2 regions of the Lysinibacillus fusiformis genome follow, and region 1 is predicted to be linked to the other one. Evidence: predicted binding sites of a transcription regulator. Region 1 holds the regulator's gene; the other holds the start of a gene.
What was found. The regulator CtsR, encoded in region 1, represses protease genes until heat stress. The targets are predictions, from matches to a motif close to ATGGTCAATAAAGGTCAAACA.
Positions count from the first base shown of each region.

Region 2: a site for CtsR is predicted at 3,714-3,734, ahead of clpP (ATP-dependent Clp endopeptidase proteolytic subunit ClpP). Genes of this name have one in related genera too.

Region 1 covers NZ_CP070490.1:1,653,525-1,659,385, reverse strand. Annotated here, with positions in the region: gene JTI58_RS25215 (methyl-accepting chemotaxis protein) at 1-207, opposite strand, end outside; partial or broken gene JTI58_RS25210 (protoglobin domain-containing protein) at 328-873, opposite strand; gene JTI58_RS08275 (hypothetical protein) at 1,157-1,366, shown strand; gene corA (magnesium/cobalt transporter CorA) at 1,414-2,376, opposite strand; gene JTI58_RS08265 (class I SAM-dependent methyltransferase) at 2,412-3,095, opposite strand; gene JTI58_RS08260 (DUF4870 domain-containing protein) at 3,220-3,525, shown strand; gene JTI58_RS08255 (CtsR family transcriptional regulator) at 3,793-4,263, shown strand; gene JTI58_RS08250 (UvrB/UvrC motif-containing protein) at 4,277-4,819, shown strand; gene JTI58_RS08245 (protein-arginine kinase McsB) at 4,816-5,861, shown strand, end outside.
Region 2 covers NZ_CP070490.1:827,290-833,150, forward strand. Annotated here, with positions in the region: gene JTI58_RS04180 (spore coat protein) at 1-539, shown strand, start outside; gene JTI58_RS04185 (amino acid ABC transporter ATP-binding protein) at 627-1,349, opposite strand; gene JTI58_RS04190 (amino acid ABC transporter permease) at 1,346-2,056, opposite strand; gene JTI58_RS04195 (basic amino acid ABC transporter substrate-binding protein) at 2,144-2,941, opposite strand; tRNA gene JTI58_RS04200 (tRNA-Arg) at 3,440-3,514, opposite strand; gene clpP (ATP-dependent Clp endopeptidase proteolytic subunit ClpP) at 3,820-4,410, shown strand; gene JTI58_RS04210 (HPr family phosphocarrier protein) at 4,465-4,722, opposite strand; gene whiA (DNA-binding protein WhiA) at 4,835-5,782, opposite strand; gene JTI58_RS04220 (gluconeogenesis factor YvcK family protein) at 5,848-5,861, opposite strand, start outside.

The DNA.
Region 1 (5,861 bases):
AACGATTTCGGAAATTTTTTGAGAAGAGGTACGTAATTGATTCATCGTTACCTCAAGACCGTTGACACTTTGCAAAATAACTTGGATTAAATCATTTTGTTCTTTCAACTGCTGTTGGCCCCGTCTTGATTTTTCTTGTGTATCTGCTACGAAGCTCAATCCTTGCTTGGTCGCTACAGCAATATCATCTGTTTGCGAGGAAATCACTAATAATGATGCGGCCGTTTCTTCACTAATGGCATTAAGCTCCTCTGCAGTACTTTGAATCGTCGTTACAAGGGAATTTTTTGTTGCATCAGCTGCTGAGCGAATACGTTCTTCCTCTTTTTCATATGCCTCAATCACAAGTTGTTGCTCAAAGTTAATGATTTTACAAAAAGCATTTATAGCACGAATAGCATCTGTTTTGGAAATATCTACTTCGTTCACAAAGTTTGCGAAAGTAGTAGTGAGTGACTGAAATGAGGCAATATACCATTTTGACTGCAAGCCAATTCGAACGTGGGCCTCAGCAATGGCTTTTCGTTCAGCAATGTAGGCATCATTAATACGACTTTCAAAAATGTCACTTAAATGTTTATGTAACGTAATCTTCAAACGATCAATATGTGATGTTCTATTAATAATATCAAGTAAATCTTGGCTCAAACTAATGGCTACATAAAATTTCTCCACCATTTCAGGAATTAAGTCTTTAGCTAAAGGCTGTAGTTGCTTAATGATGGCTAAATCTTCAAGTGTTAAATTTAAAAGTTGTAATTGTTTTTGAAGATTGGGGTGGTTCAATACATCTAATTGTACACCGCTCTTAAAATTTTCAGGTGTTAATGTAATTGAGTAGCTAGAACTACTGTTTTTTGAAAACCAACTCATTATTATTTGCTCCATTCTTAATATCCATAATAAATTGTAAGTAAATAAGCACTTTTAGAATTTGTTAGGTTTGTAAACTTAATAAATAAATGGGATTAAATCTATTTTACTATTATTTGCTGAATATTTGGTTAAAAAATTGGTTATTTCTTTATTTTTTTACTTTATTGTTAGTCCAAATGGTGAAGCGATGTAGATTTGAATTTAAAATAGGAAACCTGTAAAATACGAACTGTTTAGTAATAGAAAAATTGTACGTAAAAAGAATAGGAGGAGGGATGGTATGGAGAAAAAACGTTTTAAATTTGTTATTCCAGTCATGGTGATTGTCGCCATTGGTTCCGTTTATATGCTACGAAACTATCATGCTGAGGTACCAGATGTTGATCAATTATTAATTACAGTATGCGCATCTTTAGGATCAGGGGTACTAGCCTACTTTTTATTTCCACAGCAGGGCGATAATAAAATTGATGACAGAGGACCGTATTAATAGATTGAAAAAACTGCTCGTTTGCGCAACAAAACGAGCAGTCTTTTTTATGGTTTAAATAGTTTAAACCAGCCCTTATGTTTAAAGATGGCCAACATAAAGATAACGATAATAATCATAATCCCAAGTACAATAAAATAGCTATATTGTCCATGAAGCTCCGGCATATTATCGAAATTCATCCCATACACACCAGCAATGAAGGTAAGTGGGATAAAGATTGTTGAGACAATTGTTAAAGTCATCATAATACCATTCATGCGACTAGAACTCATAGCCATATAACTATCCCGCATATCCGCTGTAAGCTCTCGATTGGATTCAACCATCTCTGTTAGCTTAAGTAGATGGTCATAGATATCTCCAAAATAAGCTCTTTCCGATTTCTTTAGTGAGAAACGGTAAGAATTAAGAACGCGATATAAAAGATCACGCATTGGTAAAATAGTACGTCTTAAGTCAAGCAAGTCACTACGGAACTCGAAGACAATCTTCATGGCATTTACGTTGCTTTGGTATGTAAGTTCACCTTCTAATGCATTTAGATGATCTTCAATTTTGTAAACGAGTGGAAAATAACTATCAACAATTTTATCAATGGTTTGATACGTTAAGTATACGGTACCGCGCTCCCAATTCTTCGGTTGGTTTTCTAGCATCTTCTGCACCTTATCTATTTCAGGGACAGGACTTTTATGGAAGGTTACGATAAATTTATTGGAGGCAAATATATTAACCTCCTCCGCAGCTAACGTCTCTTCGTTTACTCGATGAATGACAAAAAAATGAAAATCATCATAAAAGTCGAGCTTCGGACGCTGTAATCTCATTAAGCAATCCTCAATAGCAAGAGGGTGAAAGTGAAAAAATGTATCCAACAATGATTCTTCATCGGCTGTAGGACAATTAAAATCAACCCAATACCATTCAAATTCTTGCTGATGTATCTCTTCTAATGGAAAATCCTTTAACAGTTGTTGTTGTTTTGTAATGCCAATGGTGCTTATCACGGTTTTCACCTCAAATTATTTACTACAAAATATAGTTAGTGCTCCTCTTTAAAGCATACCCAACCACCAAACAAAGTAGTGGCAAAAAATCTAGAAGGTTTTGTAAAGCCTGCACTTTGTAAAAGTGTTAAAATACCCTCTTCACTCATAAAAGAAAGAGAGCGAATGGATTTCTCCATCTCTGCTACATCAGACACAGAAAGTCTAGTATGTTGTAGCCAATAGGAACGCCATAAATCAAATTGTAGCTCTGTTTCTAAAGAGCCTTGCTGACCATACTTTGCAACAAGGACAAATGGTGCTCCAGGTTTTAAATATTTTGCTATTTCTTTTAATGTCACCAGCTTTTCTTCATCATCCCGAATAAAATGCAAGACGAGAATACAGCTTGCTGCATCATACTGTGTGGAGGGCAGCGGAGCATCGAGTATTGTAGCCTGATGGAATGACATATTATTAGGTAGAGCGAGCAAACGCTCTTTAGCTATGTTAAGCATGGATTCTGATGGATCAATGCCCGTGAATGACCAGTGTGGTCTTCCTTCTGCAAGCTGTAAAATTTCATTGCCACTCCCTGCACCCACAACTAACATGTTAGCATTTTCTGGAAGTTTGGAATGATAAAAGGTTTGTATTAAACGCAGCATGGCATCATAACTTGGCAACGTACGGCGAATCCCCTTTTCATATTCATTTGCTAATGTGTTGTTAAATTCCATCTCTCATCACAGCCTCTCAAAAAAATTTTTAAAAATCCTTTTTAATGTGAAACTATTGCGGGTATAGTTCCGTAAATAGTAGTACATAAAACATAGATAAAGTTCAAAGAAAGGGTTGATATATATGGAGACTAAATGGTCTAAAGTAATCATACACGCAAGTGCATTTTTTGCGCCATGGTTAGTGCCCATTATTTTCTTTTTAATTAGTTCGGATGAGGAAGTTAAGGCAATTTCTATTCAAGCATTGCTATTCCAAATTGTCATGGGCGTTTTAATCGCTATCTCTGTTGTTTTAAGCTTCGTCCTTATTGGATTACCATTTTTAATCATTTTCGGCATTATGCTATTTGTTGTACCGATTATCGGTATTGTAAAAGCATTGTCTGATGAACCTTGGCGTTATCCAATTGTTGGTCGCTGGGTATAATTTTCATAGACGCAAGTATATGCTAGTTGCATATGCTTGCGTTTTTTCTATGACTAATAAGGGTACATTAGGTATATGAGGAAATTATAAAACCGTACACAAATGATCGAAAAGGTGTTATTTTCGGCGCTTAAAAAGGTATTTTCAAGACTTTCCACTTTTCTATGGGCGAAATCATTGCAATTTTTTTCAAGCGTTTTGTATAATATACTCAAAGAAAGTCAAAGATAGTCAAAGTCAGTGAAGCAAGCGAGGTGTATTCCTAAAATGCGTAATATATCAGACATCATAGAAGGTTACTTAAAGCAAGTACTTGAATTAGGTGGAGAAGGGCATATTGAAATTAAACGTAGTGAAATCGCTGATAAATTTCAATGTGTACCATCACAAATAAATTATGTCATTAATACAAGATTTACTGCCGAGCGGGGTTACCTTGTTGAGAGCAAACGTGGTGGTGGTGGATACATTCGAATTTTACGTGTCCGCGCGAATTCACAGATTGATTTAATCGACGATGTTCTCAGGCAAATTGAAGGTGGGGCATCACAAACGATGGCAGAAGATTTGGTTTATCGACTGATTGATGAGCAGGTAATTTCAAAGCGAGAAGCGAAATTAATGTTAGCAGCAATTGATCGCTCCACGATCGACTTGCATCTCCCATTAAGAGATGTCATTCGATCAAAAATATTGCGAGCAATGCTGACAACAATTAAATATGAACAGCAAAAATAGTGAGGTGATGGAAATGATTTGCGAACATTGTAAACAACGTAATGCGACAGTTACAGTAACACAAGTTCAAAGTGGGCAAAAGGTGGAGCACCATTATTGTGACGTCTGCGCCTCACAATTCCATCCATTTCATGCAGAGTTTAAACAAGAGCCAGTATCTATTCAACAGTTATTGTCTAACTGGTTTGGCTCTCCTACATGGCAAAAGGTGGGGGAAAAACAACAGGTACAACCACAACAGCAAACATGCCCACAATGTGGATTTTCGTATAAGCAATTTTTAAAAGAGGGAAAATTCGGGTGCCCAAGCTGTTATGACACATTTAGTGAACATTTGCCGAAGCTTTTTAATCGCATTCAGGCAGGTCCACAACACATTGGTAAAATGCCTGGTGCTCGCAGCAATGTGTATGTTATTAAAAAGCAAATAGAGGATATCCGCAAGCGTATGAAGTCCGCCGTAGAGGAAGAACAATTTGAAGAAGCGGCGAAGCTACGTGATGAAGTCAAAGAGCTAGAAAAACATCTACAATTTGAAGGTGGTGATGTGTCATGATGATTGAATCATTTTTAGAGCGTGCGACGCCAACCTGGATGCATATCAAAGATGATTACTCAGATATTGTCATTAGCACACGGATACGCCTTGCTCGAAATTTAGATGGGTATCGTTTTCCATTAGCCTTTTCAGAGAATGAGGCATTGCAGGTGGAACAGGCCGTTACACATGCTGTAAGCGATAGCCCAACGCTTCAAAATGATTATGCTTATTTTGCTATAAAGGATTTAACGCCTTTACAGCGTCAAATTCTTGTAGAAAAGCATTTGATTAGTCCGCAATTGGCTAAAAAAGAGCAAGTGGGTTCTATACTACTTTCTGAAGATGAATCCGTTAGCATTATGGTGAATGAAGAGGATCATTTACGCATTCAATGTATGACAGCAAGTTTTCAACTTCAAAGTGCCTATGAACAAGCAAATAAGATTGATCGTATCCTAGAGAAAGTATTACCGTATGCTTTTCGAGATACTTTTGGTTATTTAACAAGTTGTCCAACGAATATTGGTACGGGTCTACGAGCGTCCGTCATGATGCATTTACCCGCTCTTACACTAACGGGGCAAATGAATCAAATTATAAATGCCATGACACGCTTAGGGATGACTGTAAGAGGTATATATGGTGAAGGAAGCGAAAATTTAGGGAATGTTTATCAAGTGTCTAACCAAATTACACTTGGAAAGACAGAGGAAGATATTTTAGCAGACATACAAAGTGTCGCTGAAAAGATTATTCAAAAAGAACGACATGCAAGAGGTAAATTAATGGAAAAGGCAGAGCTTGCTCTAGAAGATAGAGTATATCGAGCTTTAGGCACCCTTACACATGCGAGAATTTTGACAAGTGAGGAAGCCGCGACTTGCCTATCTAATGTTCGTCTAGGTGTAGATTTACAGATGATTGATGGTATACAAGCAACAACCTTAAATGAATGTGTTGTTTGTATGCAACCAGGTTTTTTACAGCACTATGCAGGTGAGGTACTGCCACCTGCTGAACGAGATCGTGTACGAGCGGAAATGCTTCGCGAGACATT
Region 2 (5,861 bases), 830 kb from region 1:
ATGAAATGATGGACATGCATGAAACAATTGGCGAAATTATTGCAGGTATGAACCAAGCCATTATTTTGCGTCCCCATGTAAAAGACCCTGAACTACTCAACATTTTGGATCGTCAATATAATTTCACTCTAGGTATGTACAATACAATCGTAGAGTCCTTTAAAACAGGGCACGATCCATCTGTTCCAACAGGACGTTACCAAATGGAAACAGGAAATGACTTCAAATATGGCTTAAATCCTGGTCAACCGAAAAAGCCAATGCAAAATGCTAATGAAATAAATGATGAAGCCATTTCTGGATTCTTACTTGGTGCTCAAAAAGGCGCAGCAAAATGTATGACAACCGCTGCGTTGGAGACAACAAACCCTGTTGTTCGTCGCGTTGTTGCAGATAGTATTCCTAACTGCATTGAAATGGGATACGAATTATCCATTTATCAAAATAAACACGGCTATTATCAGGTGCCTCAGTACTCCCAACAGGATATGCAAACGATGCTAAATGCATACGACACAACATCTAATCCCCTTCATTAAATAAGAACAGTCCATGGTGAATACTCATCATGGACTGCTTTTTTTAGCACAAAAAAGCGAACGAGCATGTCGTTCGCTTTTTCAGCTTTATAATACTTTTCCTAAAAACGCCTTTGTTCGGTCGCTTTGTGGATTGCCGAATAGTTCCTCTGGAGAACCTTCTTCTACGATATAGCCTCCATCCATAAAGACTACTCGATCGCCTACTTCACGAGCAAAGCCCATTTCATGCGTCACAACCACCATTGTCATCCCTTCAGCCGCTAGATTTTTCATAACATCTAGCACCTCTTTTACCATTTCAGGGTCAAGTGCTGAAGTTGGCTCGTCAAATAAAATAGCTTTTGGCTTCATAGCTAAGGCACGAGCAATTGCCACACGCTGCTGTTGACCACCCGATAGCTGCTCAGGATAATTATAGGCCTTGCTATCGAGTCCAACTTTTTTTAATAGCTCATGTCCTAGTTCTTCTGCGTTTGCACGACTCATTTTACGAATTTGCATAGGTGCCATCGTGACATTATCGATAACAGTCATATGCGGGAATAAGTTAAATTGTTGAAACACCATGCCCACTTCTGCACGTATTTCATTGATATTCGTTTTAGGATCATTAATCTTTACATTTTCAATATAAATAGCACCATCTGTTACTTCTTCTAACATATTAATGCATCGTAGAAATGTACTTTTTCCTGATCCAGATGGCCCAATGACACAGACAACTTGTTTTTCTTGAATTTCGTAATCGATTCCTTTTAATACTTCAAGCTTACCAAAGTACTTGTGTAGGTTTTCAATTTTTATCATCTTGCTTCCCGCCCTTCTACCTTAGCTTTACGAGGGACATAACTATTGCTAAATCGTTTCTCGATAAATGCTACAACTTTCGTTACACCATATGTTAAAACTAAATACAATAATGCTGCAACGATATACGGTTCCCAGAAGCGGAAGCTTGCACCAGCTACTACCTTACTAGCATATAAAATATCTGGTGCGGCAATAACTGTTACGAGTGAAGAATCTTTTAATAATGCGATGAATTCATTCCCTAATGGTGGGATCATACGTCTAAATGCTTGAGGTAAAATGACCTTACGCATCGCTTGGTTATGTGTTAACCCAAGAGAGCGTGCAGCCTCCATTTGCCCTTTTGCAATACTTTGAATCCCTGCACGGAAAATTTCTGCATTGTAAGCAGCACAGTTTAAAATAAGCGCTGTAATCCCCGATACCATATAACCTAAAGAATGACCAAAAATTGTTGGAATAACTGCTAAGTGAATTAACAAGATTTGTACAAGCATCGGTGTTCCACGGAATAAATCGATATATAGTTTAGATGGCCAATAAATCCATTTTTTACTCGATAATTTTCCAAGACCTAAAAATAGCCCTAATAGAATACCGCCAAAATAACCACTAAGTGTCAAAATAAGTGTTACGCCAATACCTCGTATAAACATATCTCGGTAGTTCCAGACAATGTCCCAGCGTAAGTCAAAGATGTCCATCCGAAAACCCCATTCCCCTTTAAATTACGAATAATAAATGAGCCGCTAGCAAAATTACTATGTTAGTAGCATCATGTCATTCATTTGTTACTCAAAATCAGTGCCCGTAATTTCTTTTAATTTACCGTTTTCTTTAATCTTTTTAAGACCTTCATTTAATTTATCTAACAATTCTTTATTCCCTTTTTGAACCATAAAGCCATAGTATTCTTTGTCGAATGCGTCATCTTCAATTACTTTTAGTTTTTGATCTGGATGAGCTTTCATATATTCATAAACTACCGCATTATCTCCGATAGCTGCATCAACATTACCATTTAGCATCTCTTGAATCGCGATTGGCTGACTTTCAAATGCCATAATATTTGTACTTGCTTCCCCTTGTAGCTTTTTCGCCGCCATATGACCAGTAGCATTAATTTGTACTGATACTTTTTTATCTTTTAATTCATCAAGAGATTTGATTTTTGAATCTTCTTTCACAACAATTAATAATTGAGACTCATAGTATGGTTCAGTGAAATCAAATGATTCTTTACGCTCTTCAGTAATTGTGATTCCTGAAGCTCCGATATTTGTTTCACCATTTTTAATTGTTTGGAAAACTGGTTCCCACCCAATATTATTCCACTCAACTTCAAAGTCCATTTCATCTGCAATAGCTTGTAAAATATCGACATCAATCCCTACAATTTTCCCTGAATCGTCAACAGATTCAAATGGTGCAAAAGTGGCCTCAGTACCAACTTTGTATACTTTCTTGCCATCTCCGCCGTCTTCTGAAGGTGTACTACCAGAAGAAGCATCATCTTTTGTACCACATCCTGCAAGTGCTAATGTTAATGCTGCGATAATCATCAGTAACATCCAACCTGTTTTTTTCATTGTATTTCCCCCTAGTTCGATAATTTTCCAAAATACGTATTATTTTTCGCAATTCGGAAATGTTAGACTATTAGGTCAATTATATTAACAATATAGTATTTAGACAACAACTTTTCGCATAAAACTAAATATTTTTTCATATAAATTTATAATTAATTCATATAATTTGAAAAAACATGTATAAATCACAAGAAATTAAACCTAAAACTAATATATATACAATGAGAACCATGCCAAATTTCGATAAATTTAGGCAAAAAAAAGAATCCCCTCAGATAGGATTCTTTTTTTTCGACTATTGCTAGTCTCACGTACAGTATGTTCACTAAAAAATAATTTGGAGTTATTGCTTTTTTGAAGGTTTGAAAGGAATAAATAGGGGAATAATGCCAACTAGGACAGTATTCACTTTATTCTTCCTCTCGATCTCCAGTAAGCAGGCTGCTAAACTACTTATTAGGAGATGAGCTATTACAGTATATCAATTCATCAGTAAAATGGCGCCCTCGGAGGGAATCGAACCCCCAGTGCAAGAACCGGAATCTTACGTGTTATCCATTACACCACGAGGGCAAAAGACACAAAAAAAAAGTACTCACTCTAGGCTTACGAAAAGCATGATGTAGATAACCCTCATTTGAAGCATACCTGCAAAATAGTGTCCTGTACTTTAAACTTATAACCTTAATTATTATACAAGCCCATCCCATATAATTCAACCATAGAATGCAAAAACAATTTATTTTTTTTAATTTCACTTTAGCAGGGTTAATATTTGACCTTCCCTGACTATAATGTGTATGATAAGGATACAGCTGAAATACAAAGGAAATTTTCAGTAAAGGTATTCGAATTTAGCTTTTTAAGGAGGATTTAACATGAATTTAATTCCTACAGTTATTGAACAAACAAGTCGTGGTGAGCGTGCATATGACATTTATTCACGTCTACTTAAAGACCGTATTATCCTTTTAGGAAGTGCCATTGATGACAATGTTGCTAACTCCATTGTCGCTCAGCTTCTTTTCCTACAAGCAGAAGATCCAGATAAAGATATCTCACTTTACATTAACTCACCTGGCGGATCCATTACGGCTGGTATGGCTATTTATGACACAATGCAAATTATTAAACCACAGGTACAAACAATTTGTATTGGGATGGCTGCATCAATGGGTGCTTTCCTACTTGCAGCTGGTGAACCTGGTAAACGTTTTGCTCTACCAAATGCTGAAGTAATGATTCACCAACCACTAGGTGGTGCACAAGGTCAAGCGACAGAAATTGAAATTGCTGCTAAACGTATTTTATTCTTACGTGAAAAACTAAATGGCATTTTATCTGAACGCACAGGTCAACCACTTGAAGTCATTGCAAGAGACACAGATCGTGATAACTTCATGACTGCTGAACGTGCAAAAGAATATGGCTTAATTGACCACATTATGCATCGTAGCGATAATAAATAAAAAATAAAAGGCATCACAGATTTGCTCTGTGATGCCTTTTGTGTTCAATGAATGTTAATCTTCATTTTCAATAATTGTTGCCAATGCTGTAACCGCTTGCTCAGCATCGTTACCTTCACTACTTAAAGTAACTTCAGTACCTTTAGCAACAGCTAAGCTCATGACACCCATAATGGATTTGGCATTTACTTTTTTCTCATCTTTTTCTAGAAAGATATCAGCACTAAAACGATTTGCTTCCTGCACAAATAGTGCTGCTTGTCTAGCTTGTAGTCCTAATTTTAATTTAACCTGGACTCTTCTCTCAATCATTCTCAAAACTCCCCTTCACTACCGTTCATCTATTAGTTTTATCTTACCTCACTTACTAGCAAAAGAACAATAAGCGATTAGCATGACATTCATACCTGAAAAGTATGATAACTTAACCACCTATTTTTTCACCGCGCCTTAATGCATCAGCAATCTCATCAATTTTTCTCAATCGATGGTTGACACCTGATTTACTAACCGTTCCACTAGATACCATTTCACCAAGCTCTTTTAATGTCACATCTTGGTATTCTACACGGAGACGTGCTATTTCACGAAGCTTCTCTGGTAGTTGATCTAGACCAATTGAATTTTCAATAAATCGAATATTCTCCACCTGCCGTAATGCTGCACCAATGGTTTTATTTAGGTTGGCTGTTTCACAGTTTACAATACGGTTGACACTATTGCGCATGTCTCGCAATATGCGAACATCTTCAAATTTCATCATAGCCTGATGTGCACCAACAATATTAAGGAAATCCGAAATTTTTTCTGCTTCCTTTAAGTAAGTCACAAAACCTTTTTTACGTTCGATTGTTTTGGCATTGAGTTCAAATTCATTCATCAAATCCATTAATGCTTCACCATGCTCTTTATATAAAGAATACACCTCTAAATGATAAGCTGATGTTTCTGGATTATTGACAGAACCTCCTGCTAAAAATGCACCTCTTAAATAAGCTCTTTTTTGGCCACTCTTTTGAATGAGCTTTCTTGAGATCGTATGGTTAAATTGAAAGTCGTCTGAGATGATTTCTAAATCAATTAACAGCTCACGCGCACCTTCTCTTACACGGCATATATACACATTATTTTTTTTCAGTCGCATTTTCTTACGAACCAGTAATTCCACATTGTACGGATACAATTTTTTCATAATCGTATATAGTCTTCTGGCAATTGCAGCGTTTTCAGTTTGCACGTCTAAGCTTAGTTGTTTATTTGCAAAGGATAATGAACCATTCATACGAATTAGGGCAGAAACTTCTGCTTTCATACAATGATTGTCCGCTTCTATTTGTGTTAACTCTTTTTTTGTTTCAGAAGCAAAAGACATATCACGCCCCCCTTTCAATCCTGATTTCTATGTATATGTTCATCTTACCATATACAATAAAGCCATTATGTTTCTATTA